DNA from 4 places in the Azospirillum sp. Marseille-Q6669 genome. Region 1 is predicted to be linked to each of the others. Evidence: riboswitches for the same ligand, from Rfam matches in the RefSeq annotation. Region 1 holds a riboswitch; each other region holds the start of a gene.

Region 1 (2,194 bases):
TCGCCCGCGCACAGGGGCGTCTCGTCCCAGCGGCGGGACGGCAGAACGGCGCCGTTAAGGGCGACCGCGACCCCGTGGGTGCCCGCGGCGATTCCCCGCCCGGCCAGCAGGGCGGCGACGGTGGGGGCGGCGAGGTCCTCCTCCCGCCCGTTCACGCGGATGCGGGCGCTCATGCCGCGGCCCCCTTCGGCTGGGCGAAACGGTCGAGCGCGAAGGGGCGGATCACCGGATCGGCCTCTCCGGTCAGGACCAGCCGCGCCACCGAGTCCGCGGTGACCGGGGTCAGCAGGATGCCGTTGCGGTGGTGCCCGGTGGCGTAGACCAGACCCTCCACCTCCGAGAGGCCGAGGATCGGGGCGTCGTCGCGGGTGCCGGGGCGGAAGCCGGCCCACGCCTCCTCGATGGGCAGCTCGGCGATGCCCGGCAGGGCGCGCCACGCCCCTTCCAGCAGGGCGAACTGGCCCCCGGCGGTCAGCCGGTCGTCGAATCCGCGCTCCTCCGTCGTGGCGCCGACGAGCAGCCGCCCGTCCAGCCGCGGGATCAGGTAGGTGCCGGGGGTCCACACCACATGGCGCAGCAGCGGCAGGCGGGGGTCCATGCGCAAACAGAGCATCTGGCCCTTCACCGGACGCACCGGCGGACGCACCGCCGGGGACAGGCCGTCGATCCAACCCGACCACGCCCCGGCGGCCAGAACCACCCGGTCGGCCTCGAAAAGCCGGTTGCCAACCTGGACGCCGACGGCGCGGCCGCCGCGGATCTCGATGCGGGACACCTCGGCGTACTCGTGCACCACGGCGCCGGCCCGCAGGGCGGCGGCGTGCAGGGCGGTGGCAACCTTGCGGTTGTCGACTTGATGGTCGCCGGCGCAGAACAGCGCGCCGGCCACGCCCGGCTGGAGATAGGGTTCGCGCCGACGCACCTCCGCCCCGCTCAGCCATTCCACGGGCAGGCCGAGCTTGGTCTGGAAGTCGTGCAGGAACCGCACCTTGGCGGCGTCGTCGGCGTTCAGCGCGATGACCATCGTGCCTTCGCCGCGCAGGTCCACCGCCATGCCGGAGGCGGCCTCCAACTCCGCCGCGAAGGCGGGCCACAGGTCCTGGGAGGCGCGGGTCAGCGGCAGAAGGCTCTCTTCGCCGGGTTCGGTCTCCACGCAGGCGGCGAGCATCCCGCCCGCGGCGTGGCTGGCGCCCCGGCCGGCAGCGCCACGGTCGAAGACCTCAACCCGGCAGCCGGCGACGGCCAGCCTCCAGGCGATGGAGAGGCCGACCACCCCGGCGCCGATCACGGCGACGGTGGGTTTCGCGGAATCAGAATGAAATAAGGGCGCGGATACCATGCGGCGGCTCCCTTCGCTGGCATTATCCAGACAGGTTCGATGGGTGTGATCTCAGCCGCGCGGGCTCATCCCGCACGGCACCCCAGCCAATGCCCGGATCATCCGGAAGAGGGCCGCCTTTGGCAAGCCCCTTTTCGTTGGTCACAACAACAAAAGCGACGCCAGCCCCAAGAAGGACAGGAACCCGATGACGTCGGTCATGGTGGTCAGGAAGACCGAACTCGCCACCGCCGGATCGACGCCCAGCCGGTCCAGTCCGATGGGAATCAGCACCCCGCACAGGCCGGCGACGAACAGGTTGATGACCATGGCACAGCCGATGACCAAGCCGATCATCGGCTCGAACCACGTCGCGGCGATGGCCCCGACCAGCGTGGCGAAGACGGCGCCGTTGAGCAGCCCAACGAGCACCTCCTTACCCACCACGCGGGGGGCGTTGGAGGACGACAGCTCGCGTGTCGCCAGGGCGCGCACCGCCACGGTCAGGGTCTGGGTCCCGGCGTTGCCGCCCATTGAGGCGGTGATCGGCATCAGCACGGCCAGCGCCACGATCTGTTCGATGGTCGCCTCGAACAGCGAGATGACGCCCGCCGCCGCGAAGGCGGTAAACAGATTCACGCCCAGCCAGGAAATGCGCGAGCGCGAGGTTTCCAGAACCGAGCGGTAGATGGAGGTGTCGCCGACGCCGCCCAGCTTGCCGATGTCGTCCTCGGCCTCCTCGTCGATGATGTGGACCACGTCGTCGACGGTGATGACGCCGATCAGCCGCCCACCGGCGTCCACCACGGGGGCGGAGACCAGGGCGTATTGGCGGAACAGGTTCGCCACCTCCTCCTGGTCCATGGTGGCGGGGAT
Region 2 (2,194 bases), on a different contig from region 1:
CACGCCGGTCAGGTTGTCGTAGCGCTTGGCGATCGCCGGCACGCGCGAGGCGCCGTCGTAGCAGACGATCACGGCGGAATGCGCCATGTTGCCCTTGCCGTCTGACCGGTAGGTCATGGCGAGTCCCTGGTGGGTACCGGCGGACAGGGCCTTGCGCACCGCTTCCGCGCTGTCAGCACCGCCCTGCACCGCCGCCAGCACCATGCGGATGCCATCATATTGGCCGAGCGCGAAGGCATCCGGCTCCGCGTTGAAGGCGGCGCGGTAGGCGGTGGTGAAGGCCTCCACCTCCGGGCTGCCGCCGGAGATCGGCGAGGCCGCCGTCTCGGCGCAAACGCCCTTCAACTCGGCCGGTTCCAGAAGCGCCGCGGTGCTCGGCTGGTGCATGGCGGAGCCGGCGACGATCGGCACCGCCACCCCGTTGGCCGCCGCCTGCCGGATGAACAGGGCGGTCGGGCCGGAATGGAGGTGCAGCACCAGCACGTCGGGCTTGGCGGCCAGCGCCTTAGTCAGGACCGGCAGCAGATCCTTGGCGGCGGGGTCCACCCCCTCCTCGAACACCGGCTCGACGCCGAGCTTCTTGAAAGCCTGCTCCAGATGGGCCTTGCCGCTCTGTCCGTAGGCGGTCGTCTGATAGATCACCGCCGGGCGCTTCCTGCCCAGCTCCTCCGTCACGTAGCGGGCGTGGGCCTCCTTGGTCACGGCGTCGCCGGGGAAGAAGCGGAAGACCCAGGGGTTGCCCTGCTCGGTGATGCTCGCCGTGCCCGACACGGTGACCAGCGGAATGCCGTAATCCTGGGCCAGCGGCAGCATCGCCAGCATCTGCGTGCCCAGCATGCTGGCCGCCACCGCCGTGACCTTGCCGCCCGCCGCGCGCTCCAACGCCGTGACCGCGGCCTCCGGCGAGGTGCCGGTGTCGATCACCTCCGACCGCACCGCCACTCCCGCGGGCGCGTCCTTCAGCGCCAGGACGGCGCCGTTGCGCTGGCTCGTGCCTTCCAGCGACAGGAAGCCGGTCAGCGGCACCAGCACAGGGACCGAGGCCTCGCCCGCCAGCACCGTCCCCGACAGGAGCGACGCCGAGACGGCGGTTGCCGAGAGAATGGAAAGGAAGCGCCGCATGGATGTGTCTCCTCCTGCCCGGCGAAGAACCGCGCGAGGACGAGGAGGCCAGGGGTATAGCGGCGGCACAGCCTCGAACGCTTGGCTCCCTTCGCTGGCATGACCCAGATCAGGTTCGATGGGTGTGGTCTCAGCCCGCCTTGCGGCAGGCACCCCAGCCGTTCGTGTGCACAGTGTGAGCCCGGCGCCCGGCTGTCAAGCGGCAGCCCGGCGCCTTTTCACAATTTGGCAACGGAACAGACACCGGAGAGTCGCGTTTCCCGTGGTTCCTTCCACCGCCCCCGGCCCGCGCCGGACCGTCGCCCCAACCGGAAAGTCGCCACGAAGCATGCGGCCCATCCCGTCGCACAGCACCGTCACCTTGCACCCCTTCGCCACGGCACAGGGCGGATACGGGCTGCGCGCCATCCTGTCGGGGCGGGTCGACCACGCGGCCCTGCCCGGCCTGACGCCCCTGCTCCGCCGCGTTGCGGACGCACAGGCCCTGACGCTGCGCGTCGATCTGGGACGGGTGGAGTTCCTCGATTCCTGCGGCATCGGCATTCTGCTGGCGCTCCGCAATGCGGTGCTCGACCGCGGCGGCGCCATCGCCTTCGAGAATCATCCGCCGCGCATCCGGCGCGTGCTGGAACGCAGCCGGATCATCGCGCTGACCGCCCCGCCGCTTTCCCCGGATGATTGCTTGGCTCTTCCCGCCGCCGCCTGACCCGTCAGTCGCTGCGGCGCAGCGTTTCCCGATAGAGGATGTAGAGCCCGCTGGCGATGATGATCCCCGCCCCGGCCAGCACGGTGGGGGTCGGCACGTCGCCGAAGACCAGGAAACCAAGCAGGGTCGCCCAGATCATCCCCGTATACTCGAAGGGCGCCACCACCGCGGCGCGACCCAGGCGGAAGGCCTGGGTCATCAGCACCTGCGCCGCCCCGCCCAGTGTGCCGACCAGAAGCATCAGCCCGAGGTCGAACCCGCCCGGCTGCACCCAGTCAGGGATCGCCGCCACACCGCTCACCACCGTGGTGGTCAGCAGCAGATAGACGACGATGGCCGTGTTGCTCTCCGTCCGCGACAGGCCGC
Region 3 (2,194 bases), on a different contig from region 1:
TGCATCGCCTACGGCCCCGGCATCCTCGACCTCGCCCACCAGCCGGACGAGTATGTGGACATCGACGACATGGTCCATTCCGCGCAGGTCATGGCGATGGCCGCCCTGTCGCTGCTGCGGCGGGAGGTGTAAGGTCGCTTTCGTGGCAACAACGGCTGGCCGGAAACGCGCGCGATGTCGGACCTCAAGCTCAACCTCGGCTGCGGCGACACGCGGCTTGCCGGCTACGTCAACGTGGACAAGTACGGCACCTTCGGGCCGGACATCGTCGCCGACCTGGAGGTCGTGCCCTGGCCGTTCGAGGAGAGCAGCGTCGCCGACGTCCAACTCATCCACGCGCTGGAGCATATGGGCCAGACGACCGAGGGCTTCCTGAACATCATGAAGGAGCTGTACCGAGTCTGCCGCCACGGCGCGCGGATCACCATCAAGGTGCCGCACCCGCGCAGCGACGGCTATCTCGGCGATCCGACCCACGTCCGCCCCATTACGCCCAACGTGCTGAGCCTGTTCTCGATGGAGGAGAACCGGACATTCATCGAGCGAGGCTGGCCCAACACCCGCTTGGCGATGCATCTGAACGTCGATTTCCGCATGCTGTCGATCGTCTACGCCCCGACCCCGCGCTGGCACCACAAGCTGGCGTCCGGGGAGGTCACGAACCAGGAGGTGATGGAGGCAATGGAAAGCCAGAACAACGTCATCGACGAGATCGCCATGGTCCTGGAGGTGGTGAAGGGCGCCGCCTGAGCCCGACCGGCTTGACGGGCGGGGGCCGGTCCCTTAGCTTGCGAAGTGTTCCCTGGGGGGCCTCGCTAGGAGGCTGAGACTCCGCCGGTCCGGCGCTTTCATCCGGACAACGCGGTGACCCATCGAACCTGATCCGGGTCATACCGGCGTAGGGACGGGACTGAAGGGCGGCACGGCGTACCCCCATTCCATCCAGACACCGTTTGCTCCGGCAACAGTTTGTTGGCGCTGCAAAAGGTGTGTGCGGACGTGACCGAAGCCCGACTTGTCGAAGACCTGCTGGCCTTCATCGCCGCCGAAGAGGCGGACGAGGAGGCGTTCAACCGCATGGCGCTGGCCGTCTTCGCCCACCAGTTCGAGACCAACGCCCCCTACCGCCGCTTCGCCACCCAGCGGGCGCGCACCCTGCGCACGGTGAAGAGCTGGCGCGACGTGCCCGCCGTGCCGATCAGCGCCTTCAAGGACCTGACGCTGAGCGGACGCCCGCCGGAGGAGTGCCCGCACGTCTTCATGACCAGCGGCACCACCAAGGGCGTGCGGGGCAAGAGCCACCATCCGACGCTGGCGGTCTACGACCGCTCGATGACCGTCAATTTCCGCCGCCGCTTCATGGGCGAGTTTGACCGGCTGCGCATGGGAATCCTGTTCCCGACCGAGCAGGCGATGCCCAACTCCTCGCTCGCCCATTATCTGGCGCTGGCGAAGAGCGAGTTCGGGACGGATGAGAGCCGCTATTTCGTCTCCGACGCCGGGCTGGACGTGGACGGGGCGATCGAGGCGCTGTCCCGCGCCGAGGAAACCGGCGAACCCTACGCCCTGCTGGGGGCGAGCTTCAGCGTCGTGCATCTGATGGACGCGCTGGCCGAGCGGGGGCGGAGCTTCGCCCTGCCGGCGGGCAGCCGCATCCTCGACACCGGCGGCTTCAAGGGCCAGTCGCGGGAGATGGCGGCGGAGGAGTTCTACGGCCGCCTGTCCGCCACCTTCGGCGTGCCGCGCCGGCTGTGCATCAACATGTACGGCATGACGGAGCTGAGCACCCAGTTCTACGACGACGGCAACGAGACCTGCCCGTCGGTGAAGTCCGGCCCGCACTGGATACGCAGCCGGGTCATCAACCCGCTGACCGGGCAGGAGGTGCCGCGCGGCAGCGTCGGCGTGCTGGTCCATCACGATCTGGCCCATTTCAACTGCGCTTCCGCCATTCTGACCGAGGACGCGGGGGTGGAGGTGGACGGCGGTTTCCAGCTCCTCGGCCGGGCCGACGGGGCGGACGCCAAGGGCTGCTCCATGGCGGTCGAGGACTTCCTCAAAGCGGCGCGGGCCCCATGACCGTTGGCTTGATGGAGCGCGCCGGGCATCTGCCGGGGCTGTCCGCCGACGCGGTGGACTGGCGGACGCTGACCTTCCGGCGCGGCGCCGAGACGCTCGACGTGGCGGTGCCGGT
Region 4 (2,194 bases), on a different contig from region 1:
AGCTCTCGCGGTGATGCGACAGGCACCATTTCGCCATGATCGAGCCGCCGCGCGACACGATGCCGGTGGTGCGCTTCGCGGTCAGCGGGATGTGCGCCAGACGGATGCCGGCGTGGATGGTGAAATAGTCCACCCCCTGCTCCGCCTGCTCGATCAGCGTGTCGCGGAAGATCTCCCAGGTCAGGTCCTCGGCCTTGCCGCCGACCTTCTCCAGCGCCTGATAGATCGGCACGGTGCCGATGGGAACCGGGCTGTTGCGCAGAATCCATTCGCGGGTGGTGTGGATGTTGCGGCCGGTGGACAGGTCCATGACGGTGTCGGCGCCCCAGCGGATCGACCAGACCATCTTGTCGACCTCCTCCCCCACCGAGGACGCGACGGCGGAGTTGCCGATGTTCGCGTTGATCTTGGTGAGGAAGTTGCGGCCGATGATCATCGGCTCCGATTCGGGGTGGTTGATGTTGGATGGGATGATCGCCCGCCCGCGCGCCACCTCGTCGCGGACGAACTCCGGCGTCACATGGTCGGGGATGGAGGCGCCGAAGTCGTCGCCGTCCCGCGCCGCCGCCTCGGCCAGCCGTTGCCGGCCCAGATTCTCGCGAACGGCGATGTATTCCATCTCCGGCGTGACGATGCCGGCGCGGGCGTAGGCCATCTGCGTGACCGTCCGGCCCGGCTTGCCGCGCAACGGACGGCGTCCGGCGCGGTCGAAGACGGGCACGGCGCGCGCCTCCCCGACGCGCAGCCCGTCGTCCTCCGGACGGACCTCGCGGCCCTCATAGGCCTCGACGTCGCCGCGGGCCTCGATCCAGGAGCGGCGCAGCTCCGCCAGGCCGCGGCGGATGTCGGTCTGTACGGCCGGATCGCTGTAGGGGCCGGAGGTGTCGTAGACGCGCACCGGCGGCTCGCCGCCGCCGACATGGATGTCGCGCATCGCCACGCGCAGGTCGGGGAAACGCTCCCCGGCCACATGGACCTTGCTGGAGGACGGCAGCGGACCGGTCGTCACCGAAAAATGGTCGGACGGCGCGGCCTTTTGGGAAGCGGGGGGAAGAGAGTCGGGCATCTGCTGTGGATCTCCATCGCACATAGGATCGTTGGAGACCCGGGTGTGACGGAGCGGCAGAACGGACGACCGGAGCGGTCCCCAGGAAGGGGTGCGCGATGGGGATGCGCGTGACCGTGGCCCGTTTGTTCCTGTCCCTACGCCGGTACGACCCGGATCAGGTTCAAAGGGTTCGGCGCCTTACGGCATCATCTCAGCCCCGTGCTATGGGGCTCCCCTTGGAACGTCGCCATGCTGAACCATCCGCCCCACCCACGTCAACGCGATTCCGGGCGCGATTCACAGCGAAGCCATCCCCATCAATGCACGTGGCGCGATTCTGGTATCCATTATCTGGTATACAAAATCCTATTGCGCAGCCTGAGCCGGGTCGCTATGCTGCATCACAACAACAAAAAGCAACGCCCCCTCCCGAGTGCCCGGAGCCCGTCCCATGCTCGAATCCCAACTGATCGCCTTCGTCGCCCTGGCCGGCCTGATGGGCCACGGCCTGACCCTGCTGATGCGGGAGGAGGACGAGTGGACTTCCGATCCCCAGGACGAGCAGCCGGACGGCCTTTGGTCGTCGGACCGCTTCAACCAGTCCGGCGAGGGGCACAACCGCCCTTTCTTCCTGGAGTAAAAAAGAAGGCCGCCGCGCGGGGTGCGCGCGGCGGCCATCGTCCAAGATAAAGTCACCCGTGGTGCGAAACCGTGGGGCCTTCGCGGACCGATCAGTGGCCGGGCTGCACCGCCAGCCCACCAGGACCCTGCTGGGCGGCGAGTTCGGCGTTTCGGGCATGGTGCTTGCGCAACATGGGCCGCAGGACCGCGATGGCGCAGAAGGCCGCGATGAGGTCCATGGTGGCGCAGATGTAGAGAACGGTCGCCCAGGTGCCGGTGGCCTCCATCAGCAGGTTGCCCAGCGGGACCAGGAGAGCCGCCACACCCTTGGCGCAGTACAGCACACCGTAGATCTTCGCCGCATGCTTGGTGCCGAAGGTGTCCGCGGAGGTGGCGCTGAACAGGCTGTACACTTCGCCCCAGGCCAGGAACACCAGACCCGACAGGATCAGGAACATGATCGGGTCGTGACCGAAGCGGCTGAGCATCAGGATGCCGAGTCCTTCGAAGGTGAAGGCGATGAAC

The links. Region 1 has a riboswitch for thiamine pyrophosphate ahead of thiO (glycine oxidase ThiO). Riboswitches for the same ligand answer to the same signal wherever they lie in the genome.
Region 2: it holds a riboswitch for thiamine pyrophosphate, as region 1 does, so the genes downstream of both, ACWPXE_RS12120 (ABC transporter substrate-binding protein) here and thiO (glycine oxidase ThiO) in region 1, are expected to answer to the same signal.
Region 3: it holds a riboswitch for thiamine pyrophosphate, as region 1 does, so the genes downstream of both, ACWPXE_RS07390 (LuxE/PaaK family acyltransferase) here and thiO (glycine oxidase ThiO) in region 1, are expected to answer to the same signal.
Region 4: it holds a riboswitch for thiamine pyrophosphate, as region 1 does, so the genes downstream of both, thiC (phosphomethylpyrimidine synthase ThiC) here and thiO (glycine oxidase ThiO) in region 1, are expected to answer to the same signal.

Annotation. Positions count from the first base shown of each region.
Region 1 is NZ_CBCOOP010000006.1:612,597-614,790, reverse strand. Features, by position in the region: gene thiS (sulfur carrier protein ThiS) at 1-173, opposite strand, end outside; gene thiO (glycine oxidase ThiO) at 170-1,339, opposite strand; TPP riboswitch at 1,331-1,434, opposite strand; gene mgtE (magnesium transporter) at 1,481-2,194, opposite strand, start outside.
Region 2 is NZ_CBCOOP010000002.1:192,415-194,608, reverse strand. Features, by position in the region: gene ACWPXE_RS12120 (ABC transporter substrate-binding protein) at 1-1,122, opposite strand, end outside; TPP riboswitch at 1,192-1,289, opposite strand; gene ACWPXE_RS12115 (STAS domain-containing protein) at 1,451-1,828, shown strand; gene ACWPXE_RS12110 (DMT family transporter) at 1,833-2,194, opposite strand, start outside.
Region 3 is NZ_CBCOOP010000001.1:1,670,768-1,672,961, reverse strand. Features, by position in the region: gene ACWPXE_RS07400 (acetylornithine deacetylase/succinyl-diaminopimelate desuccinylase family protein) at 1-132, shown strand, start outside; gene ACWPXE_RS07395 (class I SAM-dependent methyltransferase) at 175-750, shown strand; TPP riboswitch at 794-923, shown strand; gene ACWPXE_RS07390 (LuxE/PaaK family acyltransferase) at 1,000-2,079, shown strand; gene ACWPXE_RS07385 (acyl-CoA reductase) at 2,076-2,194, shown strand, end outside.
Region 4 is NZ_CBCOOP010000002.1:496,311-498,504, reverse strand. Features, by position in the region: gene thiC (phosphomethylpyrimidine synthase ThiC) at 1-1,066, opposite strand, end outside; TPP riboswitch at 1,183-1,295, opposite strand; gene ACWPXE_RS13575 (hypothetical protein) at 1,500-1,688, shown strand; gene oxlT (oxalate/formate MFS antiporter) at 1,780-2,194, opposite strand, start outside.